One region of the Brucella oryzae genome, then DNA from elsewhere that is predicted to be linked to it. Evidence: riboswitches for the same ligand, from Rfam matches in the RefSeq annotation. Region 1 holds a riboswitch; the other holds the start of a gene.

Region 1 (16,958 bases):
GCGATAATCGCCTCGAACTCCTTTTGGAAGCCACGGCGCGCATCGGTTGAACCAGCATCCAGAACGGTAAGGATAGCCACCAACGCCGCAGCCATTGCCGTGCACATGAAGAGTGTCGTCTTGACGCGTCGTACGGGGACACCGGAATTGCGTGCAGCCAGAGCGTCGCCACCGGCCGCGAAAATCCAGTTACCGAAGCGTGTGCGCACCAGCACATAGGTTGCGATAAGGGCAATGGCGATGAACCAGAGAACCTCGACCGGCACACCTTTTACCGAAGGCTCACCATTGGGAAATTTGTCAATCAGATCGTTTTCAGCCATCCAGGCGAAAAGTCCCTGAAAAGCATCGCCGGAAAACAGGCCCGCAAGATAACTGCCCGCTACAGCTTCCTTCACGCCGCGCAGCTGCGTAGCGCCACCTGTTGCCCATTTCAGCCCGACTAGCGACAGACCACGCAAAATGAACAGAAACGCGAGCGTCACAATAAATGATGGCAATCCAGTACGGATAACAATCTGCGCATTCACCACACCTACGAATGCAGCAAACAGCAGCGTGACGATGATGGCGACACCAAGCGGCACCTGCCAGACGACCAGAGCAGCCGCAAAGATCAGGCCTGCAAAAGCTACCATCGAGCCGATAGACAAGTCGAATTCACCGCCGATCATGAGAAGCGCTGCAGCGACCGCCAGAATTCCAAGCTGCGAAGCAGGCGCCATGAAATTCATGATGCCGGCAGCAGTAAACATCGCCGGATTGGCAACTGAAACGAAAAAGACCGTAATTAGGATCAGGCCGGATACCGCTCCTAATTCCGGTCGGCTCAGGAGCCGTTGCATCGGGCTCGCCGACTGAAGCCGCTCATCCTTCGATAGCGCCGCTGTGTTGGCCTTTTCATGGGGAAGTGGCTCACTCATGATCTTCTCCTGATGCATTCTGGGTACAGAGACCCGTTCCCGCCCATTTTCATGGGCGGGTTCGATATCAGATGGTCGAAACGATGCTTACCGGATGCCCTTGGCCGAAAGTTCCACGACCTGCTTGGCCTTGTCCTTGGTGATCAGGTTCGGGCCCGACGGGACATTGCCACCCGGCATCAAACCGTACTTCGCGTTAAGCGCGAGGAACGATACCGGAAGATAGCCTTGCAGGAACTGCTGCTGGTCGATGGCGAAATCCGCCTGTCCCTTTTCGACAGCTTCCAGGAAGCCCGCCGACATATCGAACGTCGCAACATGGATTCCACTGCGACCGCTTTCGGCAGCGGCTTTCACAGCCGGTTCACCTGCCAATGTCGCATTGAGCGTCAGGATTGTGTCGACGGCAGCGTCAGATGCCAAGGCAGCACGAACCTTGGCTTCGTTTTCAGCAGGATCGGTCGATGTCGGCAGAACCGTTACATCGCCAAAGCCTTCCTTGAAGCCTGCGCAGCGCTGATCGAGCGAAACGTTACCCACTTCCTGATTGACGCAAATGCCCTTCTTGCCGCCAGCATTCTTCAATGCTTCGCCTGCGACCTTACCGGCATCGAATTCATCCTGACCGACATGCAGCAGAGCGCCAAGCTTCTTCGAGGCATCGGAGCCGGAATTCATGGAAATGACCGGAATACCAGCTGCTACAGCACGCTGGATCGACGGTCCAAGCGCATCCGCATCTGGAATGGAAACCACAATACCCTGTGGCTTCTGGTTGATCGCGGCGTCGATAAGCTGGGCCATCTGCACCATGTCAAAGGTTTCCGGTGCACGATATTCGACTTTCGCGCCCGTATCCTTCGCCGCTTCGGCAACGCCGTTCTTCACGACAGACCAGAACGGGTCCGAAGCCTGACCATGGCTGACGACGACGATATTAATATCGGCCGCGTGAGCTGCGAAAGACGCAGCCAGCAAGGCCACCCCGGCTACGGCCGACTTCAATAGAGATTGCATGTTCACTCCTCCCTTGTCCGGCACTCCCCGCCGGTTTGCGTTAACGCTTTACCTTCCGCCTGCTGTATTCCGGCGCTCCTCCAAGCTTTTTACCCGTGAACACATGCAGATCATGGATCTTTTCAATAGAATGAAACATTCATAACAAACTCTTGTAGAATTATAATTCCATTTCTGATAGCTCATGTCAATCGCATAAGCTGCCGACGATATGCTTATTTCCCAAAGGAGTTGCGCAGCGCCAAACGCTTCGACCATCGTTTCTGGAGGAATGACAATGGCTGATAGGGCTGAGGTTGTGGTGGCGGGCTTGATCGGGTCCGGCTTCATGGGCAAGACGCACGCCCTTGCGCTTGCTAACGTCAATCGCGTTTTCGACCTACCTATCGATGTGCAGCTTCACACATTGGCCGATGTGAATTCTGAAACGGCGTCAAAAGCCGCAAAACAACTGGGATTTGCAAATGCCACTGGAGATTGGCGGGAATTGATCACCAACCCGGATATCAATCTCATCGACATCACGACGCCAAACCGGTTTCACAGGGAGATGGCGCTCGCCGCCATTGAAGCGGGCAAACACGTCTATTGCGAAAAGCCGCTTGCGCCCACCGCTGCCGAATGCCTCGAAATGACGCTCGCCGCGGAACGGAAAGGTGTTCAGACTGCCGTTGGGTTCAACTATCTGAAAAATCCGATGATAAAACTGGCCAAGGAAATCATCGACAGCGGAGAGCTAGGTGAAATTCGCAATTTTCGCGGTATTCATGCCGAAGATTTCATGGCCGATGCTCGCATTCCGTGGACCTGGCGGCTTGATCCGGCAGGTGGTGGCGGAGCGCTAGCCGATATTGGCAGCCATATCATCGCGGCTGCGCGCTATCTTGTCGGGCCGATAGAAGCTGTTATGGGGAACGCAGTCACTATTATTAGCGAGCGCCCAGATAGTTTGCACCTTTCGCAGATAAAACCCGTCGAAGTAGACGATGCCTGCCACGCTTTCATGCATTTTGAAAACGGGGCAACCGGCACACTCGAAGCAAGCTGGATCGCCAGCGGACGCAAGATGCAGCACGATTTTGAGATTTCGGGATCGAAGGGTTCCCTATTCTTTTCACAGGAGCGCTTCAACGAACTCGACCTGTTTCTCTTTTCCGACAGAAAAGGACAGCAGGGCTTCCGCAAGATTTTCGCAGGGCCTGAACACGAACCCTATGGTGCATTTTGCGTAGCGGGTGGCCACCAAATCGGCTTCAACGATCTCAAAACGATCGAAGTTCGTGACTTCCTGCTTGCCATTGCGGGACAGAAGAACAATCACGCCGATTTTCGCGAAGGATATGAAGTCCAGAAAACCGTGGAAACGATCTATGCTTCTTCCCGCGAGAGTCACTGGAAGAATGTCTAGCCTATACGAGAGGTCGGATGGACGATGAACTCGCCATCCACCATCATGATTTTCGCTCGAATACCATAGACGTCGTGCAGCAACTGTGGCGTGAGAACTTTCGTTGGCTCCCCATCTGCAACGATACGTCCCTTGTCGAGCAAAATAAGGCGCGTGCAATGCTGTGCCGCAAGGCTCAACTCATGCAATGAGGCGACAACAGTCCTTCCCTCCTTCGCGAGCTCGGCAAAACTTTCCATCAATCCAAGCTGATGAGAAGGATCGAGCCCGGCTACCGGCTCATCAGCGAGTATTACGGGCGTATCTTGCGCCAGAACACGCGCAATCAGCACTCGTGCCCGCTCTCCACCGGAAAGCTCGATCGCCGACCTTTCCCGAAATCGGGTAACGTCCATACGCTGCATTGCAGTCTCGATGAGAGCTTTATCCTGTGCACTCATGCTCGCAAAAACCGGCTTCAGGGCAGAGCGTCCCAAAGAAACAAGCATCTCCACTGATACCGGCCACGCAACATCACGCTCCTGCGGCAGATAAGCGAGGTTCCGCGCTTTTGTTGAAGCGCTCATGTAGCGCACATCGCCCGTGTCGAGCGAAATATCCCCGCTGGACCTCACAAGTCCCACAATGGCGCGCAACAATGTCGTTTTCCCGGCACCGTTGGGTCCGATCAGCCCGATGAATTCACCGCCATGAATATCGAAACTTGCGTCGCTGAGTGCCGCCTTCCCGCCAAGCGTAACAGAAAGATTTTTTATCGAAAGCGATGTCATACAAGCTGCCTCCGATACTTGAACACAAGCCATAGAAAGAATGGTGCGCCAATGATTGCCGTCAGAACGCCCAGTTTCAGTTCACGCCCCGGCATGACGACACGCACCAATACGTCAGCCGCCAACAACAGGGCGGCCCCGCCGAAACCGCTTGCAACCAGCAATCGTGATGGACGCGCACCGACAAGCGGACGCAGAAGATGAGGAACGACCAGCCCTACGAAACCGATGGCACCGGCAACAGCGGTGGAAGCACCCACGCAGGCAGCTGTACCCAGCACGGCAAAAAGCTGCACACGAGCCAGATTAACGCCCATCGTGGCTGCAGCATCTGCCCCCAGTGTCAGACCGTCGAGTGATCGTCCGAGTGCCAGAAGCATCGCCCAGCCAATAAGGATAAATGGTGCGGAGAGAACCACATGCGTCATTGATCTATCAGCCAGCGATCCCAACATCCAGAAGACGATTTCCATTGCGGCAAACGGGTTGGGCGACAGGTTGAGCGCCAGCGCCGTCAATGCACCGGCGAGACTGGTCACCGCGACGCCTGCCAATATGACCGCAAGCGTACCGGCATTGCGTCCCGCCAGAAGCTTGACAAGAAACACCGACACGAAAGCGCCTGCCAGTGCGAGCAGCGGCAAGGCCAGCGGAAACAGAAGCGACAGGCCGCTATAGATAGCAATGACAGCGCCGAATGACGCAGATGCGCTCACTCCAAGCAAACCCGGTTCCGCGAGCGGGTTGCGTAAATAACCTTGCAAAGCAGCTCCAGACAATCCGAGCGAGGCTCCGATGAGGAGCGCAAGCAGTGCCCGAGGCAAGCGAATTTCGCGCATGACCAGCACGATCATTTCGCTGTCATCACCCAAAAGCGCCTTGAGGCTGTCAGGGATACTGATCGCCGCCGGCCCGGTCAGCAACGAAACAATGAAGAGCAAAACCACAAGCATGGCCAGCCCGCCGAGCAGAAGATAGAAGCGGTTACGTTCAGTCACGCGCCGCCTCCGCAAGTTCCGCCACGGCTTCAACGCTGAATGGCCCACCGCAAACCGTCAGATTATCCGCTATCGTCACCGCTCTCACCTGTTTTTCAAGCGCCCGCAACGCCGGATGTTCGAAATTCTCGAAAGCCAGCGCAGGCGCACGATCTCTTGAACTACGCACCAGAATATCCGGCTTTTCGAGCACCAGCTTTTCCAACGGCAGCGGAGCAGAACCGCTAACGCCTGCCTTGTCAGCCAGATTATCAAGTCCGGCAAGGCGCACAGCTTCATCGACCAGCGTTCCCCGGCCAGATGTGTAACTATTGGCATAGTAAAGCACGACCGTCTTGCGGAGGACTGGAGGTCGAATTGCCGCCAAAGCAGCTTTCATTTTGTCGATTTCCCGACTTGCTTCTGCCTTTCTTCCGAGCAACTCACCCATGCGGCGCAGATGGTCTTCTATATCACCGAACGAGCGGGCCGGCGCAAACTCTTCCACACGAACACCCAGCCTCCGCAGCAGCCCAACCGTTGCTCTCGACGAGAATGTTCCCGCCAGCACAAGATCAGGTTTCATCAGAAAGACTTCTTCGGCCTGCGCATGGTTGACTGGCAACTCCCGGGCTTTCGCAGCCACGACAGACAGCTCCGGGTCCTGCGACAAGTACGAAACCGACCGCAACTGGCCTTCATTAGCCAGCAGCAATGCCAGCTGATCGGTGCATACGTTGATGGAAACGACGTGCCGAGGAATGTCCGCCGCATCTGCCGAATTTCGAACGAATAGGGCCAGCCCCGCCGCGAGGCAGAAGCTGGTGATCCATTTTGCGGACGCCCTTTTCATTCTCTGTTCAACCTCAGAAATTGCGAGTCAATCCGACATTGATTGTGCGTCCCGGTGCAATATAGCCAGAGCTGCTCTGATAGTCCTTGTCAAAGATATTCTCGACTGAGAACTTCAACTGCGATTGTTTGTCTATGGAATAGAGTGCCACGAAATCAGCCGTCACATAATCTCCAAGTTTCTTGCTGTTCGCGGCATCGACATAGCGCGAACCGCCATAGATCAATCTCGCAGTCAGATCGAGCTTTTCAATTGGCTTGAAGTTGATCTCAGCCGCTGCCTTGAAACGTTCGCGATAGGGAAGATCTTTATCCGTATCCTTATCGATTGGCTGTTTCAGATCAACCGATCCCTTGACGCCCCAGCGGTCATCAAAACGATGCGCCAATGTGGCTTCGAAGCCCGTAACCTTCGCGCTAGCGACGTTGTAGGGCAGATAAGATGGCGCGGTGCTCATGATCGCATCGCGCAACCATGTCTGATAGAACGCCATATCAAGGCTTGTCGAAGCCGTAGCCTGCCAGTTCAAGCCAACTTCATACGAACGGGACTTTTCCGGCTGCAAATCAGGGTTGGCGAAGCCCGGATAATAGAGTTCGTTGAATGTTGGTGCCCGAAAACCCGTGGCATAGGATGACCGTAAAACAAGGTCTGGCAGAACTTCATAACTCGTACCCAGATTATAGGTCACGACATCGCCAAACTGGCCGTTATGGTCATAACGCAGCCCGCCATCGAAGCGCAGCGCCTCATATTCGAGCGAATATTGACCGAATACAGCAGCCAGATCGCGGCTGGTTTCATCATAAGCAACGGTGGTGTTGATCTCCTCACGATAAGCTTCCACACCAGCGGTCGCGGTGTGGTTGACCGTGCCGGTGTCAAAACTCTTTTCGGTCGAGGCAAAGACACCATAACGCTTGGTTTCAAACCGGTCCGAACCGCTCACGCCTTTCCGGAAATTGCGGCTGTTGTCGATACCGGTGCTGAATTCCAGCGTAGACGACCAATCCGCCGTATGATCGATGCGCGTTCCGATCTTGCCCGTAAATGCGGTGCTATCGGCCTGGTTCGGTGACGGCGCCTTGGCGTCATACTGATTGCGCCCACGGCTAAGGAGACCATCCGCATAAATTTTACCCCAGTCGAAATCCTTCGACAGGGCAAAGTTGAAAGAGCCTTGCAGGAATCCGTCGCGATCCGGTTCATGGCCATAGGCGTCCGATGTGGTGAAGTCGTATCCCTGCGTGCCGGTTATAGCTGCGCCAAAAGCATAGTCGATACCGTCGTTGCTTCGCCCCTGAATAGACCCGGAAGCATAGCCACCCCACGGATGGCTGACACCGGTAGAAAGACTACCGCACCAGGAGCGCTCACCGCAGGCTCCGCCCTGCTTGGTGATGATATTGATCACTCCACCCATGGCATCGGCACCGTATTGCGCAGAATGAGAGCCTTTGGCAATTTCAACACGGTCGATGGAACTCAGAGGAATGTTCGCAAGCGCGGTTGCACCGGTTGTCGCCGACGCTGTGCGCACACCATTGATGAGAACGACCGTCTGCTTGGAAGACATGCCGCGCATGTAAATATCCGACGACGAGCCCTGCCCGCCATTCGTCTTTACGGAGATACCGCTATAGGACTTCAACAACGATTGCAGATCGGGAGCGGCCGAGCGTTCTATGTCCACTGAATCGATGACTGTCACCGACGAGGTCGAACGCTGCAGCGAAGACGCGCGGCGCAATGGTGTGACCACGATTGTATCAAGAACGACGACGCCATCGCTGTCCGGCGGACTTTTAGCAAGCGCCGCGGACGGCGGCGCAAGAATACTGGCCGATACCAATAGAACTGATGATTTCAAAAGATGCATTTTCCCTCAACCCGCCGAACCGGAGACCGATACCGGCTTTTCCTCGCACCGCAGGTTGAAGTGATATTGGCACTGAAGCGCCCTTCTTCCCGACGGCAACATTTCAACAATGTCACCGCCACGGACAGCCGCGCCTGGACACACCCCGTATCCATGCATGGGTGACCGGATACGGCAGGTCTCCTGACTTCCGGGTCGTCACTTTCCCTCCGCCTTCCCGAGCGCATCGATTGCTCTCAGTGGCTTTCACCGCTTGCGCGGCTGTGGAGGATAGCTCTCCGGTTACAGTTGCGGGGGCAGTCGCGGCATCAGCCAAATGGCTTCACCGTGTTCCCTTTTCATCCGCCTGAACAGCGGAACCGTTTCCTGAGAATTGCGATAGCAACATGGTTAAGGATTCGCAACTCCGCTAAAGCGCAATCCAGCACAGAAAACTGAATCACATTCGCAAGGAATGGATTCAGCCTCCTGTTTTCAAAGAATTTTCCTATCGCAGGAATGCACGGAAACGCTGGAGCGCGAAGTAGAACAACACTGAGCCAATGACAATCAGTGCCAGAAATTGCGGCCAGACGACGCTCAACCCTGCTCCACGAAACAGGATCGATTGCGCCAATATGACGAAATGCGTATTCGGCGCTGCCAGCATGATTGTCTGGATGATTTCCGGCATGCTTTCGCGCGGCGTTGTCCCCCCTGAAAGTACTTGCAACGGCAATAGCACCAGCATGAGCAACATTCCGAACTGCGGCATCGAACCAGCCGCAGTGGCCAGAAAAATACCAAGGCCGGTCGTTGCGAAAAGCTGGAGCGCTGCACCAACGAGAAACAGCAATACCGAACCATAGATCGGAACGGCAAGTAGTCCCTGCACCACGAAAACCAATGCAAATGCCGAGGCAACCAACACGACCAGCCCCATGGACCATATCTTGCTGACCATAATTTCAACCGGCGTTACCGGCATCACCAGCAGATGTTCTATCGTTCCGTGTTCGCGTTCCCGAATGAGCGCGGCGCCCGTCAGAATGATCGATAGCATTGTGACCGACGAAATCACATTGTTGATCGCGCCGAACCAGCCCTTGTTCAAATCCTGATTGAACCGCGCTCTGAGATTGAGATCAACGGGCGTTTGCGCACTGCCGCGATAGTGATTGAGAAATTCGCTCACTTCACTCGAAACAATCGACTGCACATAACCACCACCAGTAAAGGCCTGGCTCATCCGGGTCGCATCGACATTGAGCTGGATCGTCGGTGAACGTCCCGCCAGAAGATCACGTTGGAAATTCGGCGGTATGTTCAGTGCAAATGTATCAAGCCCCTCATCCATCCGGGCATCCATTTCGTAGGATGAAATCAGCTTCGGCGGTACGAAATATGGCGGATAAAATGCCGTCGTGATCCGGCTCGAAACAGGCGACTGATCTTCATCGACAATCGCTATCGCCGCATTGTTGAGAGTCTCAGGCATCGCTTTCGAAGCCGTATAAATAGCAAGCGTAAAGGCATAGACGATCAGGATCAGCAGCATTGGATCGCGCACCAGACCGCGCAGTTCCTTCACGCCAAGCTGGAATATGTTGGATATCCGCATCTTAGCTCGCCTGTTTCTTGAGAAGAACGATAGCGAGCGCCATGAGAACCGGCACCGCAATCAGCAGCGGCAAAAACGAGCCTGCGAGATCGGCAAACCCCAAGGCCTTGGAGAAAACCCCGCGCGAAATGGTTACGAAATAGGTCGCCGGATAGATTTTGCCGATGAACGCGCCCGCACCTTGCAGCGACGACACGGGATCAATAATGCCTGAATATTGCACAGCCGGAATGAGTGTCAGAAGCGCCGTTCCGAAGATCGCTGCGATCTGGCTGTTCATGAAGGTGGACAGCACCAACCCCATGCCGGTCGCAATCGTGACATAGAGAAGCGCCGCCAGCGCATAAGTCGGGAAGCTTCCCGTAAACGGCACCCGGAAAATAAACACCGCAAAGGCTGTCAGCATCAGGAAATTCAAAAATGCCAGCCCGATATAGGGCAGTTGCTTGCCGAACAGAAACTCGAATTTCGTCACGGGCGTTACGTAAAAATTGATAATCGACCCCAATTCTTTTTCGCGAACGACGCTCAACACTGCCAGCATCGAAGGGATCATGAGTAGCAGCAACGGAATCACCGCCGGCACCATTGCCACGAGGCTTTGCACATCGGGATTATAGCGGTAGCGTATCTCTAAGTTGAAACTGCCGACATTCGCCACACTACCGTAGAGCTCACGGGCTTTCTGCGTCAGCCAGTTGGCATGCATGCCCTGAACATAGCCTTTGATCGTCTCGGCTCGTGTGGGCATAGCGCCGTCAATCCAGGCGGCAACCTCCACCGAGCGCCCACGCATGACATCTGCGGCGAAATTCGGCGGTATCTCGATAGCCAGACTGATCTCACCATCACGCATTCGTCGGTCCAGATCATCGTAGTCGGTTATTGGAGGCTGTTCGGAAAAATAGCGCGAACCTGCAATCTGCTGCGTATAGTCACGGCTTATCGTCGTATCGTCACGGTCGAGTACCGCAAATTTCAGATCCTCGACATCCAGGTTAATACCATAGCCAATGACAAACATCAGGATAACGCTACCGAGAATAGCCAATGTTGCACGGATCGGATCGCGTTTCAGTTCCAGCGCCTCGCGCCGCGTATAGGCCAGCATTCGCCGCAGGTCCGGCAACCAGCTTGACGCCTTCTTTGGGTGCGTCTCGCCTATCTCTGTCGTCGGTTCTGGGAGAATTGCAGGCGACGCCACTGTTTGTTCTGTCTCGCCAATAGCCTCCTGAAGATATGCGACGAAAGCTTCTTCCAGAGTCTTAGCATGGCGACTTTCGGTAATCGCCTTAGGCGTATCGCTAATCAGAACTTTACCTGCATGCATCAGCGAAATCCGGTCGCAAAGCTCGGCTTCATTCATGAAATGGGTAGAAACGAAGATCGTAACATTGTCCTTGCGCGACAGATCGGCGAGGATTTGCCAGAAAGCATCGCGAGCGACCGGGTCCACACCTGATGTCGGCTCATCAAGAATGAGAATATCAGGTGAATGGATCAAAGCCACAGCCAGTGACAGGCGCTGGCGGATACCGAGCGGCAAGGCGTCGGGTAAGGAATCCATGACCTCAATAAGATCGAAGCGTTCGGTCAATTCCTGAATACGGCGCTCGGTCAGATCCGGTGCCATATCGAACAATTTGGCATGGAGTTCCAGATTCTGACGAACAGTCAACTCTGAATAGAGCGAAAACGCTTGCGACATGTATCCGACATGGCGACGTATATCGATATCCTTGGGATCAACCTCTCGCCCGAACAGCCGCGCCGTTCCCTCACTGGCAGGTAACAACCCGGTCAAAACCTTCATGGTCGTGGTCTTGCCGCAACCGTTGGACCCCAGAAACCCGAAGATTTCACCACGCGGAATTCGAAAACTTACATTGTTCACGGCAGTGAAGTTGCCGAAGCGAACGGTGACGTGTTCTGCTTCGATTGCGATCTCAGCATCCGCGCCGAAGTCGCGATGTGGAATTTCGATATCCTGATGGCCTTTTCGCAATTCTTCCGGCAAGAGCGCGATAAAAGCCGCATCGAGATTTGGGGTGTTGGTGCGCTGCAGCAATTCGTGCGGTGTACCCGTCGCCAGAATCTGCCCATCATTCATAGCGACCAGCCAGTCGAAACGCTCGGCCTCTTCCATATAGGCCGTGGCGACGATGACACTCATTCCGGGACGATCCTTGCGGATGTCATCGATCAGTTCCCAGAACTGGCGTCGAGACAATGGGTCAACGCCGGTTGTCGGCTCGTCGAGAATGAGCAGATCAGGATCGTGGATCAGCGAGCAGCAGAGGCTGGTCTTCTGCTTCATCCCGCCTGATAGCTTGCCAGCCGGACGATCCGCGAATGCCGACATGCCCGTGCGCGCCAGAAGATCGGCGATGCGACGCTCACGCTCTTTTCGATTATGTCCGAACAGCCGTCCGAAAAAGTCGATATTCTCGAACACCGAAAGTGTGGGATAGAGGTTCTTTCCAAGTCCCTGCGGCATATAGGCAATGCGGGGATAAGCGGACTGAAGGTGGCGCTTGTCAGAAATATCACCACCGAGAACCTCAATGCGTCCCTGTTGCATCGTTCGCGCTCCGGCGACCAGCGATAACAGGCTCGATTTTCCAACCCCGTCAGGCCCGATCAAACCAACCATGCAACCAGTAGGAATATCAAGATTGACCTCGCGCAGTGCATGCGTTTTCCCGTAGGACAGCCCTACGCCCTGCGCCTGAACAACAAAGCTGTCGTTACCAGCGCCAGCTTTGACAGGAACGTCGTTCATTTCACGGTTTCCGCAAGATTTTTCGGCCACTCAGCATTAGGGTCAAGCTTGACATAAGCCATGCCCGGCAATCCGGTTTTCACCTGCTGGATATATTTTTGAAGCAGTTCTTGCGGGATTTTCGCCTTTACGCGGAACATCAGCTTCTGGCGCTCTTCCTCCGTTTCAACGGTCTTCGGCGTAAATTGAGCCACGTCAGCCACAAAGCTGATCTTTGCTGGAATGACATATTGCGGCGCGGCATCGAGAACAATCCGGGCATCGGCACCCATGGCCACCCGCCCGGCCTGCGCCGTCGGTAGAAAGAAGGTCATATAAACGTCGCTGACGTCGACAAGATTGAGCACCCTCCCACCTGCGGAAAGTACTTCCCCCGGTTGGGCAACGCGGTATTGAACACGTCCCGGCTTCGGCGCTCTCAAGGTAGCGTCGTTGATGTCGGCTTCAATCGTTGCAATCGCCGCTCTGGCAGCCTCGACGGATGCCTCGGCATCCACGACCTGTGCCTTGGCAGCTCCAATGGCTGCTTCCGTGGCCGCAAGCTGCGCCTTGGCTGCACCAACAGCCGCTTCTGCACCCTGCGCCGTGGCGCGATCATCGTCGAGAACCTGTTGCGAAACGGTGCGCGATTGCGTCAATTGCTGGGAGCGAGCCAAACGACGCTGGGCAGCATCCAGTTGCGCTTCCCGCTGTGCCACGATCGCCTCTGCAGCCGTGTGCTCGGCTTCGCGCTGCGTGACAAGACTGCGCGCCGTCTCTATACCAATCTCTGCCCGGCGCAATTGCGCCTCAGCCTGCTTGCGCTGACTTTCCAACTGATCCGTATCCATGCGTGCGAGAATGTCATTTGCCTGCACGAAATCGCCCTCATCTGCGAGGATTTCGCGAATACGCCCCGGACTCTTCGTCGAAATATCGATCTCAACCGCCTCGATGCGACCGTTGCCCTTGGCGATATCTTCCGGCAACCCATCGCCGTTCAGCGCTTTCCAAGCATAATATCCACCCGCGGCAAGGACGATAATCGCTCCTGCCAGTATCCATTGCTTACGGTTGAAAGCCATAATGAAACACCCTCATTGCCATCGTCGTCACAATGCCGTCTTCAAATGAAGCACCGGCAAGCGGTCGCTGCTTGCAAGGGGTTTCATTATCCCCCGCCCTGCCTCTGGCATCGGCCAGAACCTTTTTGGGAGGATATGGAACTACCTTTTCATTTAGCAACCGGTGAATTGGGGGAGCGATCCAAAAACGCAAACTCCCGGTTGGATCTGCTCTAACCACGGTGGCAATCGTCCGCCTTGATTAGGATCAAGAACCGCTAAAATATGTAACAAGGTTGTTGGAGACGCGGGTGCTGATTTGATGAAACAGAGGGGAGCAACGCCGACAGCACCCGCTGGCTGTCGATAGGCGACGTTACGGAAAGATCGCGCTCATGCGCTCGACAGATTGATTTGCCGGGGTGCCATTCGAGTAGGGCCTCAGCACCCCGGGTCACCGACTCTGGTGGAAACCGGCAACGATTGTTAGTTAGCACCCGCTCAAACGAAGCTCTTTGATTTCAATCAAACAAGCCACAATTCAGCAATCCGTCATCATTTTTTTCCGTCAACTTTCCGCGGCCCGCATTTGCCCCACGTCGTCTTCAGATAGTTCGACACAGCTTCGAGCTTCGGGTCAGAGAGGAACCCCTGACGAAAGAGAATGCTCCCTTTCACCTCTGGCAAAGATTCATTGAGTTCTAACTGGCGTTTAATTTCGGTTACGCCCTCACCCGCCTGCCAACTAGGCTCAAGTGTGGTTCCGGAGCCCGCCCGATAGAGTGCCAAGCCGATATAGAGATCAGTCTTCGTACCGCGAACCGTATCGGCCCACCATTTGGCAATCGTCCCATAGGACACATCTTTGCGGCCAAAGGACCAATAAATCTGCGGCGCGATATAGTCGATCATGCCTTCTTTCACCCAACGCCGGGTGTCAGCAAAATCTCCGTCATAGTTGGTTTTTCCGGCACGGGTTGCAGAACCGCGCGTATCCTCCGCAGCGTTGCGCCATACACCGCTCGGGCTGATACCAAAACGGACATTTGGTTTGGTGGCTTTTATCCTGTCTGAAATTTCCCGCACCAGCGTATGGGTATTGTAGCGGCGCCATTCATATTTGCTCGAAAAGCGTGTGCCAAACCGTGCATATGATTTGTCATCGTTAAGTTTCGACGATGCTGTTTCGTAGTAGAAATAATCATCGAACTGAATGCCGTCGACATCATATTTCTGCACGACCTCTGTCGTCACATTCGTCACCCACTCGCGAACCGCCGGAATACCGGGATCGAGGACATAACGGTCGGCTGAAACACCGACCCAATCTGGATGGGACTTGAAAACACTGACTGGCGACTCGTTTGACGAATTCTGCAATTCCTTGCGGGTAGACGGCTTCGTATCCATTGAGACACGATAAGGATTAAGCCATGCATGCAGTTCTATGCCGCGCTTATGCGCTTCGTGAATTGCAAACTTCAGCGGATCAAAGCCCGGATCTTTACCGAGAGTTCCAGTCAGATAGGAAGACCACGGCAAATAGGATGACTGGTAAAATGCATCGGCAGTCGGCGAAACCTGAAAAATGACGGCATTGATACCATGCTCGGATGCTTCATCAAAAAGCTTGAGCAATTCCTGCTTCTGGCGCTTTATGCGTTCGGCATCGTTCTCAATGCGGGATGAACTACGCGACGGCCAATCCAGATTGAGAACTGTCGCTATCCAGCTGGCATGAAATGTGTCGCAGTCGAGAGGCATGAAATAGTTCCGTCTAAACAACTTGTCAGGCAAGGGGTTTGATATGGCTCTTTAACGCATTAGCTTAAAGATAGAAAAACAACAGCGAGGGCAGCATGTACAAGAATATTCTCGTAACGACCGATGGGTCAGAGTTTGCAGAGCGCGGGCTCGTCCACGCATTTAAACTGGCACATAAAGTCGGTGCGAAGGTGACAGTATTGACTGTAACCGCCCCCTATTCCGTTTCCGGACTTCCGGGCGGCTGGACGGATAGCCCTGCCTTCATTGAGCGCTTCGAGCAGGAATGGAACGAATATGCCGATAAAGCTCTCACTCGCGCTCGCGAACTGGCGGCTGAAGCTGAAGTCGGGATTCATACATTGCATGAGGTCGCCCCGCATCCGGCGACATCCATCATTGAGACAGCCAAGGAACTGCGCAACGATCTTATCGTCATGGCTTCCCATGGTCGTCGCGGACTGAAAGGAATGCTTCTCGGCAGTCAAACCTATGAAGTCCTCACTCGCGGCAACACGCCAGTTCTGGTGGTAAAATAAAGCAATATCGAAAAGGCCCGAAAGTATCGGGCCTTCTTCGCTATCAGCCAGTCTGATGACCTGTTGCGCTGTCGATATCGATACGGAAGAAGATCGGATCGAGTTTCCGTTCTTTCCCGTCCTTCGCAATCGTCTTTATATATGCTGGCTCCCACCACGTCGGTTCCGACGCCATAAGCGCGACGATCGAGTTCTTCTCGTCCTCACGTTCGATCTCCCGATAGCGGCCGTTCAATACAACGGTACGCCAATTGGTCCGGGATTCGATATGATCGAAAAGAATGCAAACCGCATCGTTCTTGCGCAGAGCTTCGGTCTTCTGCCCATCGGTAGTAAAAGAATAGAGCGAACCACCGCTGAACCGGAAACTGAGCGGTATGATAAACGGACGATTATCGAGAACATAAGCCAGCCGCCCCAGATGGGTGTGCTGTATCATGTCCCGGATATCGTATTCCGACATTTCCCTGATCATCATGACACGCCTCCACTGTTTGCTTATCTATCGATAAACTAACATAGGGCAGCGTTACGGCGTTGACCTTAATCAAAACATAAACGGGGCTAGTCTATCAGACGAACAAACGTCCTTCTGCAATCTTTACTGCGGTGCCTCCAATCCGTGCTCCTGTGAGCTGTTGCTTGGCGACGTCCAGTTCAAGACGAATCCGCGAGGGCCGCCCCATCTCCATTCCCTGCTCGATCCACCATTGCCAGCTGCCATCAACAGGCTTGTCGTTCTTCTGGATCATACCTGCAAAGGCAGCGGCAGCAGAGCCAGTAGCTGGATCTTCATAGAGATTGGCACCAGTTACAAACATACGCGCATGGAAATTGCTGTCGAATAGAATTGTTTCGCGGCAATATACGTAAATTGGTAAAGGTCGGCCATCGACGTGCGGCAGACTTTCGTTCACATAGACCGGGTCAATGGACACTTTTGCTGCCGCAATCAGATTATGCACCGGCACAAGCAGATAAGGCGTGCCCGCACTCCAGACGGCAGGTACATGGTTCTCAAATCCGATCTCATGCGTGCCAAGACCAATCGCGGCGGCGGCCTCCTCCTTCTCGACCTTGACGTCGAGCCTTTCCGGCAACCGAGGCAGATCGAACTCGGCGAATGCGCTGTTCTCACCAAGTATGACACCGCAACGAACAATGCCCACTTTTTCTTCCAAAGCCACGAGCCTGTCCGTTTCGTTGCCCATTTTGCAACGGCGAGCCAGCGACACGGCCGCTCCAACTGTTGGATGTCCAGCAAAGGGAAGTTCGTAGTCGGGTGTGAATATACGTACTGCCGCTTCATGCGCGGGATTGCTCGGCGGAAAAATGAACACCGTTTCAGAAAGATTGAACTCGCGTGCAATGGCCTGCATGCGCGTATCGGTCAAACCTTCGCT
Region 2 (14,519 bases), on a different contig from region 1:
GCTAAAATCTGAACAATTTGAATAGAGAGGCAAGCACGCATTGCTTGCCGATACGCCATATGGAACACAAGACAAGGAATATCTGCGATGCTTGGTATCGGCGACACATTGCCTGAATTCGAAGTGACAGGCGTGAAACCCGGTTTTCATACAATTGAAGAGAATGGTGAAAGCGCATTTGAAACGCTGACACGCGATAGTTTTCCAGGAAAATGGAAAGTCATCTTTTTCTATCCGAAAGATTTCACCTTTGTTTGCCCGACCGAGATTGCCGCATTCGCAAGGCTGGCGGATGAATTCGCTGATCGGGATGCCGTCATTCTGGGTGGTTCGACGGATAATGAATTTTGCAAGCTGGCCTGGCGGCGCGATCATTCAGATCTCCATCGCCTGCCAATCTGGTCTTTTGCCGATAGCAATGGCAGTCTTGTCGATGGACTGGGTGTACGCGCACCGGAAGGTGTCGCATACCGATATACCCTTATCGTCGATCCGGAACATATCATTCAGCACGTCTATGCGACCAATCTGAACGTCGGACGCAATCCAACGGATACGCTGCGGGTTCTTGACGCCCTGCAGACAGATGAACTGTGTGCCTGTAACCGCCAGCCCGGCGGGGAAACAATCAGTGTTGCCGCTTGATGCCAAGGCCTTCCAATGCCACTTGATACGGTTATGGTAAGCGGTGATGTGGATGACAGAGCGGTATGACCCAAGGTTGCACCGCGCTATATTGGACCGCTCGTATTGCGTTGGCAATTTTGCTAACCAAAGACAGCCAGATGGCTCGTAATGGCGAGGCCGAAAAAAGAAAATGGTATTGTGATGGAACAGACCTATTCGACATGGCATCTGAGTGCCAGCAATGAGGCAGCAATGGAAGATATCCATACACCTTATTGGCGCCATTTCATCAATGCCGTTCCCGAGCAGGACTTGTCCGGCTCTACCCTTCTCGATTTTGGCTGTAACCGTGGCGGCTTTTTACGCCTGTTGCACAAGATGCGTCCGTTTACGCGGGGGGTCGGTATAGACATTGCTTCAGCGTCGATCAGCGATGCAAACAATCTGGCGGGAGATTATCCCGTCAGCTATTTCGTGGGCAGTGATCCAACTCAGCTCGACGCAGCGTTCGATCTGGCGTTCAGCTATGAGGTTATCTATCTCTTGCAGGATCTTTCGGAGCATGCACGCCAGATGAAAGCGGCACTGCGGGAAAATGGCGTTTATTATGCAGTCACCGGCTGCCACACCGAAAGCCCGCTCTGGAACCGGCGCAGGGATGTTATCGCGACGCGCAGCAATACACGTGTTCCAAGTTACTCTCCTGATGATTACATCAATGCCTTTGCGGATTGCGGTTTCAAGGTAACGTTGCGCCGATTTGGCTTTACCGATTTCGCACCACCGCCTGGCGATAGAAAGTTCCATCCCGGAATCATGGACGCCTTGACCTATAATGCCGAGGAAAAGATTTTATTCCGCTTCGCGAAATAAAACGCGCCGGCTTCGACCTTTAAAAATGTCATCGGCTATCCAGAAATGACGGCCGCTTTTTTAACGTTTGACATAATTCCGCCGAATATCTATTATTCTATAGTTAGATAGAATATTGGATTCTGACATATGGTTACAAACAAGGAACTGGAAGCTGCAGCGTCAATGTTCAAGGCGTTGTCAGACCCGCTAAGGCTTAAAACCCTGATAACCCTCTCTGAAAAAGAGTGCAGTGTCAGCGAGTTGTCCGAGATCGAAGATGAAAAGATCGGCACCGTTTCGGCCCGGCTAAAGGTTCTTCTTGCCGCACGGTTGGTTCAGCGGCGAAAGGAAGGTCAGAACGCCATTTACTCTATTGTCGATCATCATGTCCTCGCCATGGTCAACAATGCCATTGACCATGCATGCGAAAATCACTGAACGAAGAGAAGGGTGATATAATGACCAATTGTAATCTGCCTCATCATGCAAATCATGACCATCAGCATGGCCCGAACTGTGGTCACATTGCGGTGAAGCATAATAATCATATCGACTATCTTCACGATGGTCATCTGCATCATCCCCATGGTGATCATGTCGACGAACATGTCATCGAAATCAGCGCCACAAATCCAGATGGATGTAAGCCATTGACAGATTCCGTCGGTCATGACCACGACCATGTTCACGGGCCAAATTGCGGCCATGAGGCAGTTCCTCATGGTGATCACATCGATTATTTGGTGAATGGGCGTTTGCATCATCAGCATGGTGACCATTGCGACGATCATGGTCCGCTGGAACTAGGAAGCGCTTGAGTTCAGATCAAAGCAATTTATGCTTATAGGCAAGAAATCTTAAAAGCGCCGTGCGCCCGGAGGGTCGCACGGCGCTTGATATTGTTCAGATAATAATCGCGTTCAAAAATCCTTTTCATGTTTCGCGTTTCTGCCTTGAGGTTCTTCACATGCGGGGCAAACCATGGCTGAGTGCTGCTGTTCGATCCGACCAATTGGGCGTCCTCTGCTGGAGGTGCGCAAGGGCGAATGATGGGCCGTGCCGTTGGCTATGGACGAAGCCCGGATGACATCGTCATCCTGCCAGGTATCAGCGCAGCGATTGGATCCACAACGAGAGAAACAGAATTGGTCTGGGAAGAGCTCGAGGCTTTAACCAGCACGGTGGTTGGCCTGACACGTCTTTCGGCGAGGTTTGCCGGCCATGATCTTAGTGGCGTCCCGCTTGATCGGCCGCTGACAACGAACGATTTTCCTGATCTCAATGAGGTGGAGGCCTCGAAAAGCCGCGTGATCGGCTACATCGACATGACGCTCAGAGAAAGCCTGCACTTAGGCAGTTGCTTCGGAAATTGGCTGGTGCGCGGCGACACTTCGTTGCAACAGGAACGCCAAAACAGGTCGCTGACACCATCGAAGACTGGTTCAAAACCGGAGCCGCTGATGGTTTCAACGTGATGCCCCCATCTTCAACAGCCAGCTTGCATTGTTCGCGGAGGAAGTCGTTCCAGTCCTTCAGAAGCGCGGTCTGTTCCGTAAAGAATACGAAGGGAGCACGCTACGGTCGCATTTTGGCCTCGGCGCTGTTGTGCGGCCTCAACAGCTCGCAAGGTCTGCTTAGCTGTTGATTGCCGCGCTGAAATGCCTGACATATGACTGCATAGTCCGACCACGGTTCGCGCGCAAACAACCTTGGAGAACCAACTGTCATCACGGGGTCAACAACATCGTGCTGAACATGACCTCGCCGAAATTCGCCCATGCTATGCGGTTCGCACTGACTCAAGATGATTTCGCTCTTCCGCGCGGCAGAGCATGGTAATCCCGGTTCTGAACGTTGTGGTGGGTGCTTGAGCTTCCATTCGTGCGTTGGACCAGATTTTGAACAGGTTCCAGATTGCGGTGTTGTCATTTCCTTTCGGAGCCAAGGCGGCTCCAAAAGGAAACAGATCGTCGCAGGTCAGGCCGTAGCCTTATGGTCCGCGCCTTCGGCCAGCGTTTTCAGCAGGCCGCAAGCACCATGTTGTTGATAGCGCCGATCCAGCCGCGCCGCTCGGGATTGATCTCGCCGTCCGGCCAGAAGGCGACCCGCTCGCCCACCGTGCTGGCCAAAAGATCGAAAATGCCCTCGACGCTATCGGCGGGGATGCCGCCGGAGAACATGACGTTCTGGCATAGCTGACACATTTGGTCTTTTTGTTGAAGAAGCGATACAGGCAATCTTCGGCCTTTAAGCTGAAGACTCGTTATTGCCGTAATAGAGTTTGCCGAGTTGGATGGGACCGCGTCCCTGACTGCGGCGGTGGATATTCGTGTCACGCAAGGAATAAACGCAGTCGCAATATTCTTGCTGGTAGAATTCCTCGCGCTTGGAAATCTCGATCATCCGGGCAGAGCCGCCGCCTTTACGCCAGTTATAGTCCCAATAGGACAGGCCCTCGTAGGGTGCCGCGGCGCGTTTGCCGCAATCGTTGATCTGCGCCATGTTTTTCCAGCGCGAGATGCCGAGCGACGAAGTCATCATCGGAAAACCGTTCTCATGGGCATAAAGGGCGGTCCGTTCGAAGCGCATGTCAAAACACATGGTACAACGAATGCCGCGTTCCGGTTCCCATTCCATTCCCTTTGCTCGGGCGAACCAGTTGTCCTTGTCATAATCGGCATCAATGAACGCAACGCCGTGTTTTTCGGCAAAGCGGATATTCTCGTCCTTGCGCAGTAGATATTCCCGCTCGGGGTGGATATTGGGATTGTAGAAGAAAATCGTATAGTCGATGCCGGAGGCCAGCATTGCTTCCATCACTTCGCCGGAGCAGGGGGCGCAACAGGAGTGCAGGAGCACTCTCTTCTCGTCGCCGGGCAGGGTCAATTCGGGGCTTTGAACTTCCATCATCGCGACACACCTTAAAGCCGGCCGCAGGCATAGCGGCCGGATAAACGAACAAACGCTCCGTATCAATCAATGTACGAAGCGACGGTATCACCCTTACGGAAAGGCCGCTCCTGACACGCTGCCCGCAGTCAGAACAGGTGAACGATCCGGGCAGGTTTCCTGACTTGCGGTTCTTCGCTCTTCCCGGCGTACTGTGCGCCAGTGGCATATCGGGTTGGCTCGCCGTCTACAGTTGCGGGAGCAGCTCCGGATTTGGACATGGCCCTGACCGGATTCCCTTTTACCTGGAGTTTCCTCCGGCACCTAGATCATTATGAGAAACAGCACAAGCGCCAGCGACTGTCAATTTCAATCGTTAGGCCATGCTGTCTGGCTGAGTTTACCTACCTGCGCGACCTAATGCCGATAATGCATGTAAGGTGGGCGGGTGGGAAATGCAGGCGCGAAGAATTCAATTTCTTCGTCTATAACTTAAAGATATAAACATTTCTTTATGTGCTCTTGACATTATGTGCCCGATGCATGAAGAGTAACGATGCTTAGGTTCTCCGGTTGTCGCTTTTGACATGCCGGGGCTAAGAGGGAAGTCGGTGCCCCGTCTCATTCGGGAAAGCCGGCGCTGCCCCCGCAACTGTAAGCGGTGAGCGGATGTCCAGAATGTCACTGGGGTTTAACCCGGGAAGACGGACGAAAGCTATGACCCGCGAGCCAGGAGACCTGCCTTTGCAAAATAACGTCCACGGGCGGGGTGTCCCGGTGTGCCGTAGCGAAGGCCGCGTAGCGGTCTTTATTGCTATGCGTTCGCTGACCCATGCCCCCAACTTTTTGGGGTGAGTCATGTCTCAAACCGCAACTCCAGTCGCCGCAAAAGGCGGGTCACTTGTCGATTACCAGGAAATCACGGGGCATAACGACATTACGTTTCGCCTCAAGTCCCTTCGTTTTGACGAAAACTATCACCCCTCAGACACCACGCGTATCACGACCAACTTTGCTAATTTGGCCCGAGGGGAGAATCGCCAAGAGAACCTCCGTAATGCTCTGAGGATGGTCGACAATCGGTTCAACGCTTTGGCGCATTGGGATAATCCGAAGGCGATCGTTATTCTGTGGAACTTGAAATCATTTCGGTCGAAATCAATATCGATGCGGAAGGCAATAGGGATGCTTTCCCACTGATTGAAATTCTGAAAACGAATATCGTCGATCGGAAGACAAATGAACGCATCGAAGGCATTGTTGGGAACAACTTCTCTTCTTATGTTCGAGATTACGACTTTAGCGTCGTTCTGCCCGACTATAACAAGGAACGCTCCACGTTCAGCGTTCCAGAGAACTTCGGCGATCTGCATGGGAAACTATTCAAATGTTTCCTTAACTCAAATGCATACAATGAGCATTTTCGGAAACCACCAGTTATCTGCTTAAGCGCTTCAAGCAGTAAGACCTATCACCGGACTGGTAATTACCATCCGGTGCTGGGCGCAGAATATCAGCAAAACGAATTATCTTTGACTGATCAATATTTTCAAAAAATGGGATTGCAGGTACGCTTCTTCATGCCGCCAAACAGTGTTGCGCCTTTCGCTTTCTATTTTGTTGGCAACCTCCTTGATGACTATACCAATCTTGAGCTTATTGGCACAATCAGCACGATGGAAACTTTTCAGAAGATCTATCGGCCCGAGATTTACAATGCCAATTCGGTAGCTGGGGCTTGCTTTCAGCCAAGCCTGAAACACGAAGACTATTCACTGACACGCATTGTCTATGATCGCGAAGAGCGAAGCCGACTGGCCGTTGAGCAGGGACGATTCGCTCAGGAACAATTCATGACGCCGTATAAGACCGTCCTGGAGCAATGGTCTGCCAATTACACCCTTTGATGAGCCAAAAGATAAGGTTACCTATCATGAAAAGACTATTGCCTACGTCGACCGCTGGCAGTTTGCCAAAGCCTTCCTGGCTTGCAGAACCTGAGAAGCTTTGGTCCCCATGGAAGCTGCAAGATGATAAATTGATCGAGGGCAAACGGGATGCCTTGCGTTTGGCACTATATGATCAGCAGCAGGCGGGCATTGATATCGTTAGTGACGGCGAACAGACGCGTCAGCATTTTGTCACGACATTTATCGAGCACCTTGATGGTGTTGACTTTGAAAAGCGTGAAACGGTCAGAATCCGCAATCGTTATGATGCCAGTGTGCCGACAGTCGTTGGCGCTGTGTCTCGGCCGAAGCCGGTTTTTGTTGAAGACGCCAGGTTTTTACGTAAACAAACTGCTCAGCCGATCAAGTGGGCTCTTCCGGGTCCAATGACCATGATCGATACTCTTTATGATGTTCACTATAAAAGCCGCGAGAAGTTGGCGTGGGAGTTCGCGAAGATACTCAATGAAGAAGCTAAAGAACTGGAGGCTGCTGGCGTCGATATCATCCAGTTCGATGAGCCTGCGTTCAATGTGTTCTTTGACGATGTCAATGATTGGGGTGTTCCTACCCTTGAGAAGGCAATCGAAGGTCTCAAATGCGAAACGGCCGTTCATATTTGCTATGGATACGGAATTAAGGCCAACACTGATTGGAAAAAGACACTTGGTTCTGAGTGGCGACAGTATGAGGAATCTTTCCCCAAGCTGCAAAAGTCCAACATCGACCTGATCTCGCTGGAATGTCAAAACTCACATGTTCCGATAGATTTGATTGAACTTCTCCGAGGCAAGAAGGTGATGGTCGGGGCTATTGATGTTGCGACCCAAACCGTTGAGACTCCCGAGGAAGTTGCCAACACTCTGCGAAAAGCACTTCAGTTTGTTGATGCTGACAAGCTTTATCCCTGCACCAATTGCGGGATGGCTCCGCTGCCGCGACAAGTAGCACGCGGCAAATTAAGTGCATTGGGTGCAGGTGCTGAAATCATCAGAAGAGAGCTTTCGGCATAATCCTTGCTGAATGACATGAGGCCGACATGAACGTTATGAACCACCGCTTCGAAAATGTAGATAAAACTGCGTTTCGTAATGGCATGTCGCGCCTCGGCTCCGCCGTCAGCGTTGTTACAACGATATATGAAGGCAAGAGATACGGCTTTACAGCTTCAGCAGTCTGTAGCGTTAGCGATACACCAGCAACACTTCTCGTCTGTCTCAATCGCGGAAGCTCTTGCTTTCAAGCCTTTGAACGTGCCCGCCACCTCTGCGTCAACACGCTTATGCCAGGGCAGGAGGACATCTCAGACCACTTTGGCGGAAGACTTCCAACGAAAGACCGTTTTGCGATAGGGAATTGGCGGGAAGGTCTGACGGGTACTCCGGTCTTGGAAAACGCGTCTGTCAGCTTTGAGTGCGAACTGACCAATGCGGTTGATGAGGCAACGCATCGCATCTTCTTCGGGCGCGTGATCGATATTCGTGAACACGAGGAACAGGCAACACTGCTCTATTGCATGCGTCGCTATCTCAATGGCTAGCCAGCTGATACGAGGGCTCCCTTAATCCCAGAGTTTCTGAATGCATCCCGCAAAGTCCCATCCTGTTTGTCCTCTGCCTGCTTCAATTGAAATTCTGCCCAGGCAAATACCGACAAGCGATCAGCTCAGAGCGTTGCTGCCCTCAGGCACGCTTGTTTATCTGGCCGACGTTGGAGCGCCAAGAACGAATGCCGAAATGCTGGTCGCCGCGCAGCGCCTACGAGAGGTAGGCTGCATTCCGGTGCCTCATGTTGCAGCACGGCGGATCAAAAGTCGCGAAGCTTTGGAGAGGCGCATAAAGGAACTTACAGAACTGGCTGGGGTGAACAATGTTCTTGTGGTTGGCGGTAGTCTCGCCACGCCTTTAGGTCCGTATAAAAGCACAATGGATATTTTTGAAACCGGAATCATAGACCGGTTTGGCATTAAGGATGTTTCTATCTGCGGACATCCGGAGGGAAGTCCGGATTTCACAGAGGTATCGGCGATCGAAGCTCTCAGGCAAAAGCAGGCATTTGCTGAGCGAACCGGCGCGCGTCTGCGTATCGTGACGCAATTCTGCTTCGATCCCGCCCGTGCCTTAGCTTGGGCGGCAAGCCTAGCAAAAGTCGGTGTCGATCTTCCTGTCCATATTGGTGTGGCAGGCCCGGCTAAGTTTGCCACGCTGATCAGGTATGCAACACTTTGCGGCGTTGGAAACCCCCTGTCGATGCTGACAAGAAGCGCGGGCAATATCATGTCGCTCGCGACCGGCTACTCGCCAGAAACCTTTGTTTTGCCGATCGAGAAAGAACTGGCAACTCTTGCTCGACCGACTATATCGCAGTTGCATATATTTCCGTTCGGTAGCCTCGAAAATGCGTTAAGCTGGCTGCGCAGGCGGGGATCTTGGTAAACCGACCTCCTAAGCACCGGGAATATCGTTCTACAGGTTCGCGAATTTATGGAGCTGGTCGACGCCCTCGCGGCTTCCCGTATATTTTTGCGGGAAGCCGTCAAGTGCTGTCAGACAGAAGCAGGTTCCGGCACAATGGTTTTCACGATGGAGGCGTCGAGGGCCTCGTAATCTGCAAGACCGATTGTGTCATAAAGCTCTGCACGTGTTTGCATGTCTCCGAGGACAGACTTTGTCGATCCTTCCACCTTGAGCGTATCGTAGAGCCGTTCTTGCGCTTTGTTGGCGATTCGCAGCGAGGAAACGGGCCAGATGATCATCCGATATCCCATTTCTTCGAATTCGGATGCCGTAAAGAATGGCGTTCTTCCGAATTCGGTCATATTTGCCAGAAGAGGCACCCCGGGCATTCGGCGGGCAAACTCGCGAAACATATCGGCATTGGTCAGCGCTTCCGGGAAGATGGCATCCGCACCCGCTTCCAAATAGAGCTTGGCGCGCGCCACAGCGCCGTCGATACCTTCGCTTGCTGCGGCATCGGTGCGAGCGATCAGGTACAGATGGCGACGCGCTTTGGCGGCAGCGGCGACTTTTGCAGCCATATCATGCGCGTCTGCGAGTTTTTTATCGTTGAGATGGCCGCATTTCTTTGGAAGCAATTGGTCTTCTATATGAACTGCACCGGCACCGGCATCTTCGAACGTGCGTACCATATGCATGACATTGAGCGCTTCACCATAGCCAGTGTCACCATCGACAAGCAAAGGCAATCCACTTGCCCGTGCGATCTGGCGGATGAAGAAGGAAACCTCATCCACTGTAATCATGCCGAGGTCCGGTATTCCCATCGAGGCGGTCATGGCAGCTCCAGAGAGGTAAAGCCCGACAAAGCCCGCCTTTTTAGCCTGAAGGGCCGCCATTCCGTTATGCGCACCAGGTAGCTGGAGAATAGATCGCTGATCCAGAAGTTTTCTGAAACGTATGCCAGCGGGTTCTGAAGCGAGATCAGATGCAACAAGATAAGTCATGATAATTCCTTAGGCGGCATGTGGTTGAGGAACACGGGAAGTGCCGCGACGCTCAATAGGAATGAAGGCTTTGTTCTCAGGGCCGACATAGTTTGCCGAGGGGCGGATAATCTTGTTGTCGACACGTTGTTCGATGACATGGGCGGCCCAGCCCGAGGTCCGCGCAATGACGAACAGGGGGGTGAACATGGCTGTCGGAACACCAAGCAGATGATATGAGACCGCACTGAACCAATCGAGATTGGCGAACATGTTCTTGGTGTCCGCCATTGTCTTTTCGATGCGGTCTGCAATGTCGTACATGCGCGTTGAGCCTGCTTCGTTTGAAAGGCTGAGCGCTATCTTCTTGATGACTTCATTGCGTGGATCGGCAACCGTATAGACAGGATGGCCAAAACCGATAATGACTTCCCTGGCCTCCACGCGACGGCGAATGTCTGCCTCTGCTTCGTCAGGGTGGCTGTAACGCTTCTGGATTTCGAAGGCCACTTCATTGGCCCCGCCATGTTTCGGGCCGCGTAGAGCGCCGATTGCGCCAGCAATTGCAGAATACATATCCGAACCTGTTCCGGCGATGGAGCGTGCCGTGAAGGTCGAGGCGTTGAATTCGTGTTCCGCATACAGGATCAACGAGGCATGCATGGCTTGTACATGAGAGGCACCCGGTGACGTCCCATGCAGGAGGTGTAGGAAATGCCCGCCAATCGAGTCATCGTCAGTCTCGACATCGACACGACGGCCATTATGCGCAAAATGATGCCAGTACAGCAACATTGAACCGAGAGAAGCCAGAAGGCGGTCCGCAATATCGCGTGCGCCCGAATGATTATGGTCCGAGGCTTCAGGAAGAACGCAACCAAGCGCTGACACGCCTGATCGCAGAACATCCATCGGATGAGTGGCTGCGGGCAATAGTTCAAGCGTGCGTTTTACGACATCAGGCAATCCACGAAGGGATTTGAGCTTTGCCTTGTAAGCGAGAAGTTCTGTGCGGGTGGGCAGATCACCATGAATGAGGAGATAAGCGATTTCTTCAAATTCGCAGGTTTCGGCCATGTCGAGAATGTCATAGCCTCGATAATGCAGATCATTGCCTGTCCGCCCGACTGTGCAAAGTGCCGTATTTCCGGCCACAACACCGGAAAGAGCCACAGACTTCTTGGGTTTTGGTGTAGTCATGTTCCATTCCTCCCGTAATGTTCACACTTTCCAGTCGAAGATTCCGCTCGCGGCGGGAACGCCCAGCCGATCAGGCACAACGCTGAAATTCAGGCCGTCAAGTTCATCGGGCTTCAGCGAGGTCAGCCGTTCGACGGCTGCGATGAAACGGTCCTGTTCGGAAACATCGACTATTCCGTCTGCCAGAGTCCGGAACTTGTTAATGTAGTCAGGACGTTTGAAGGGGCGCGCGCCCAACGGGTGGGCGTCGGCAATAGCGAGCTCGTCGTCGATGACCGATCCATCTTTCAGGGTTACGACGACACGGCCACCGAAAGCCTTCTCCCCAGGGTCAGAGCTGTGATAGCGCTTTGTCCATGCAGGATCTTCAACCGTCGCAATCTTGTGCCACAGAGCGACGGTTTCAGGCCGTTGTGCACGCTCAGGAGCATAAGATCGCTCGTGGTGCCAGCCGCCGTCTTCAAGCGCGACAGCAAAGATATACATGATTGAGTGGTCAAGCGTTTCGCGGCTGGCATGCGGGTCCATTTTCTGCGGATCGTTCGCGCCCGTGCCAATCACATAATGGGTATGGTGGCTGGTATGAATGACTATGTTATTCACATTGGAAAGATCGCCGATCTTCGCTCCCATGCGGCGTGCAAGGTCGATCAGGGCCTGGCTTTGGTATTCTGCGGAATGTTCCTTCGTGTAGGTCTCCAGAATGGCGCGCTTGGGCTGGCCCTTGGCGGGCAGGGGGACAACATATTGTGTCTGAGGCCCGCCAAGCAGCCATGCAATAAACCCGTCTTCGCCTTCCCATGCAGGTGACGGCGCGCCTTCTCCGCGCATAACGCGGTCGACCGCTTCAATGGCCATTTTCCCCGCGAATGCGGGTGCAAACGCCTTCCAGCTGGAAATTTCGCCCTTGCGCGATTGCCGTGTGGTCGTGGTTACATGAAGCGCCTGCTGAACTGCCTGATAGATTGTCTCTGCGGGCAATCCGAGGGCAGTTCCTATGCCAGCGGCGGCCGATGGTCCAAGATGGGCAATATGGTCGATCTTATGCTCATGCAGGCATATGCCTTTTACGAGGTCGACCTGAATTTCATATCCGGTTGCAATGCCGCGAGCCAGATCGCTGCCGGAGAGGCCGCAATGTTGTGCTACCGCCAGAATGGCCGGAATATTGTCGCCGGGATGCGAATAGTCTGCCGCCAGAAACGTATCGTGAAAGTCGAGTTCACGGACCGCGACACCATTGGCCCACGCCGCCCATTCTGGCGAAACGCGCTTGTCACTTGAAAACCCGAACACCGTGGCCCCTCGCGCATAAGGATGGGCGATGGCCTGTGCGCGCGCGCTTGCAACCGGGTGCCGTGCCAGTGATGCCGCAGCAACAGACGCATTGTCTATAATGCGATTACCAATCATCTCGACGACATCATCGTCAAGCGGCACGTCGTCGGCGGCAACAGATGCGATTTTCCACGCGAGCTGATCTTCGCGGTCCAGATGTTCGGCAGATTTGTAGGTGCGGACGGTATGAGTATTCACGAACAGATTTCCTTTCCACAAGTCATGTTCAAACTCTTCTGCACATCGGTGGGGTGGGCAGCGCTATCGACCGCCACCATTCGAAATCGTCCCGTAATTACGGGAGCTGCATTTTCTGAGTTCTGATTTGTAATGGAGACGCCAACGGTTACAGACCTGCGGCTAGCATTCAGAATATTGGCGGTAATTTCGAGAATAGTGCCAACCGCGACGGGACTGTGAAATTTGACCTTCAACACTTCTGCCATGACAACAGGTTTGGCTGTGTAAATACTCGCTGTGGCAAAGGCCGCTCTGGTGAGGATTTCAAGCGCATTGCCCGCATACAGCGTGCCGTAATGGTTGGCACGATCAGGGAAGACCATTTCCAGAAAATTGTAATCTGAATTCAATGACGTTTCAGTTGGAACACTCATGGATAATTCTGGCCTTGCATCACAAACGTTAATTCGCAATATCCACTTATGGGAAAAGCGGTAAATGACTGAAAATGTGTAGTTTAGCGAAGTTAAATCGGTGAATTTGCAAAGTTTGCGAAGTCATCTGCAGTTGATTGGAGGAGCCATGAAGAAGCCATTTGTAGGGCTGCGTCTGAAACGACTGCGCGAGGAACGCCAACTGACCCAGCAAGCGTTGGCAAATGCACTTGGAATATCTCTGAGCTATCTCAACCAGATCGAGAACAATCAGCGACCCATTACTGTCCAGGTACTATTGCGCATGAATGCAGCTTTCGGGATCGATGTTCAGCTTTTCTCCGGGCAAGATGATGGACGCATGATCGGAGAGTTGAGACAGGTATTCTCAAACCCGCTGCTAGGCGAGACGGTCAGCAACAGTGAGATCAGGGAGATTGCCAGCAATATGCCAGCTGTGGGGCGCACTGTTCTCCAGCTTTACAAGCAGATGCGAAAGGCGATTGAGCAGTCGGAGGCGCTCGCTATGCGTCTGGGTGATCCAAGGCAATCGTCATTGGAGCCCTTTCCTTCCATGCCTTATGAGGAAGTCCGCGACTATTTTTATGCGAGAAGCAATCACATCGCCGAACTCGATCTCTGTGCAGAGAAACTGGCTGGAGAACTTGGCATGCAAATTGGGCGATTTGATCAAGCCCTCGTGGAACGCCTCCATAATCTGCATTCCGTCTCGGTAAAGTATGATCAGTCCTTTGATTATCAAAGCTCATTGAGGCGTTTTGATCCGGCGTCCCGAACTCTTACGCTGTCCAATACGCTTTCTCCCGGACAGTCTGCGTTTCAGATGGCGACGCAATTGTGCTTCCTTGAACAGGCCGGGTTGCTCGACACTCTGACGGGGAAGGCAGGGTTCTCCAGCTCAGAAGCCGTTGCTCTTGCCCGCATTGGCCTCGCCAATTATTTCGCTGGCGCGCTGATACTGCCTTATAGGGCCTTCCTGCAATCGGCCGAACAATTGCACTACGATATTGATCTGCTCGGCCAGCGATTTGGGGTGGGTTTTGAAACCATTTGCCATCGGCTGAGCACCTTGCAACGACCGGGTGCGAATGGAGTACCATTCTTCTTTGTTCGCGTTGACAGGGCAGGCAATATCTCCAAGCGGCAGTCTGCAACAGATTTCCATTTCTCCAGAATAGGCGGCAGTTGTCCTCTTTGGACAGTATACGATGCGTTTTCTTCGCCGGGCCGGATTTGCACCCAGATTGCTGAAATGCCGGATGGACGGGCTTATCTGTGGGTTGCAAGAACGGTCACACATCATCATGGCGGATATGGTGCGCCGGACAAGACTTTTGCCATTGGATTGGGATGCGATCTCAGGGATGCGGAGCGTCTGGTTTATTCAAAGGGCCTGGTTCTGAACGATCTGAGTGCGCGAACCATGATTGGTGTGGGTTGCAAGCTGTGCGAGCGCCGCGAATGCAGCCAACGCGCCTTCCCCCCGATAAGCCATGAAATGCAAATCAGCGATAATGTTGCAGCGATTTCACCCTATGCGGCGAGCTGACGTAAAGGGGCATTTCTGACCCCTTTTGCCACTCC

What was found. Region 1 has a riboswitch for cobalamin ahead of JNC70_RS08395 (TonB-dependent receptor domain-containing protein). Riboswitches for the same ligand answer to the same signal wherever they lie in the genome.
Positions count from the first base shown of each region.
Region 2: it holds a riboswitch for cobalamin, as region 1 does, so the genes downstream of both, JNC70_RS15945 (DUF1852 domain-containing protein) here and JNC70_RS08395 (TonB-dependent receptor domain-containing protein) in region 1, are expected to answer to the same signal.

Region 1 is NZ_JBHEEO010000006.1:153,025-169,982, reverse strand. Features, by position in the region: gene JNC70_RS08425 (ABC transporter permease) at 1-923, opposite strand, end outside; gene JNC70_RS08420 (sugar ABC transporter substrate-binding protein) at 1,011-1,940, opposite strand; gene JNC70_RS08415 (Gfo/Idh/MocA family protein) at 2,218-3,348, shown strand; gene JNC70_RS08410 (ABC transporter ATP-binding protein) at 3,345-4,118, opposite strand; gene JNC70_RS08405 (FecCD family ABC transporter permease) at 4,115-5,116, opposite strand; gene JNC70_RS08400 (ABC transporter substrate-binding protein) at 5,109-5,948, opposite strand; gene JNC70_RS08395 (TonB-dependent receptor domain-containing protein) at 5,962-7,827, opposite strand; cobalamin riboswitch at 7,984-8,206, opposite strand; gene JNC70_RS08390 (ABC transporter permease) at 8,315-9,427, opposite strand; gene rbbA (ribosome-associated ATPase/putative transporter RbbA) at 9,429-12,209, opposite strand; gene JNC70_RS08380 (HlyD family secretion protein) at 12,206-13,273, opposite strand; gene JNC70_RS08375 (glycoside hydrolase family 10-like protein) at 13,808-15,016, opposite strand; gene JNC70_RS08370 (universal stress protein) at 15,112-15,555, shown strand; gene JNC70_RS08365 (pyridoxamine 5'-phosphate oxidase family protein) at 15,599-16,033, opposite strand; gene JNC70_RS08360 (PhzF family protein) at 16,128-16,958, opposite strand, start outside.
Region 2 is NZ_JBHEEO010000016.1:12,929-27,447, forward strand. Features, by position in the region: gene JNC70_RS15905 (RidA family protein) at 1-12, shown strand, start outside; gene JNC70_RS15910 (peroxiredoxin) at 88-645, shown strand; gene JNC70_RS15915 (class I SAM-dependent methyltransferase) at 796-1,500, shown strand; gene JNC70_RS15920 (ArsR/SmtB family transcription factor) at 1,666-1,920, shown strand; gene JNC70_RS15925 (hypothetical protein) at 1,914-2,189, opposite strand; gene JNC70_RS15930 (hypothetical protein) at 2,529-2,957, shown strand; gene JNC70_RS15935 (hypothetical protein) at 3,501-3,686, opposite strand; gene JNC70_RS15940 (epoxyqueuosine reductase QueH) at 3,730-4,392, opposite strand; cobalamin riboswitch at 4,525-4,714, opposite strand; cobalamin riboswitch at 4,917-5,131, shown strand; partial or broken gene JNC70_RS15945 (DUF1852 domain-containing protein) at 5,308-6,278, shown strand; gene JNC70_RS15950 (methionine synthase) at 6,305-7,333, shown strand; gene JNC70_RS15955 (flavin reductase) at 7,360-7,860, shown strand; gene JNC70_RS15960 (methylenetetrahydrofolate reductase) at 7,901-8,755, shown strand; gene prpB (methylisocitrate lyase) at 8,866-9,783, opposite strand; gene prpC (bifunctional 2-methylcitrate synthase/citrate synthase) at 9,793-10,962, opposite strand; gene JNC70_RS15975 (MmgE/PrpD family protein) at 10,984-12,498, opposite strand; gene JNC70_RS15980 (acyl-CoA thioesterase) at 12,495-12,914, opposite strand; gene JNC70_RS15985 (short-chain fatty acyl-CoA regulator family protein) at 13,063-14,484, shown strand.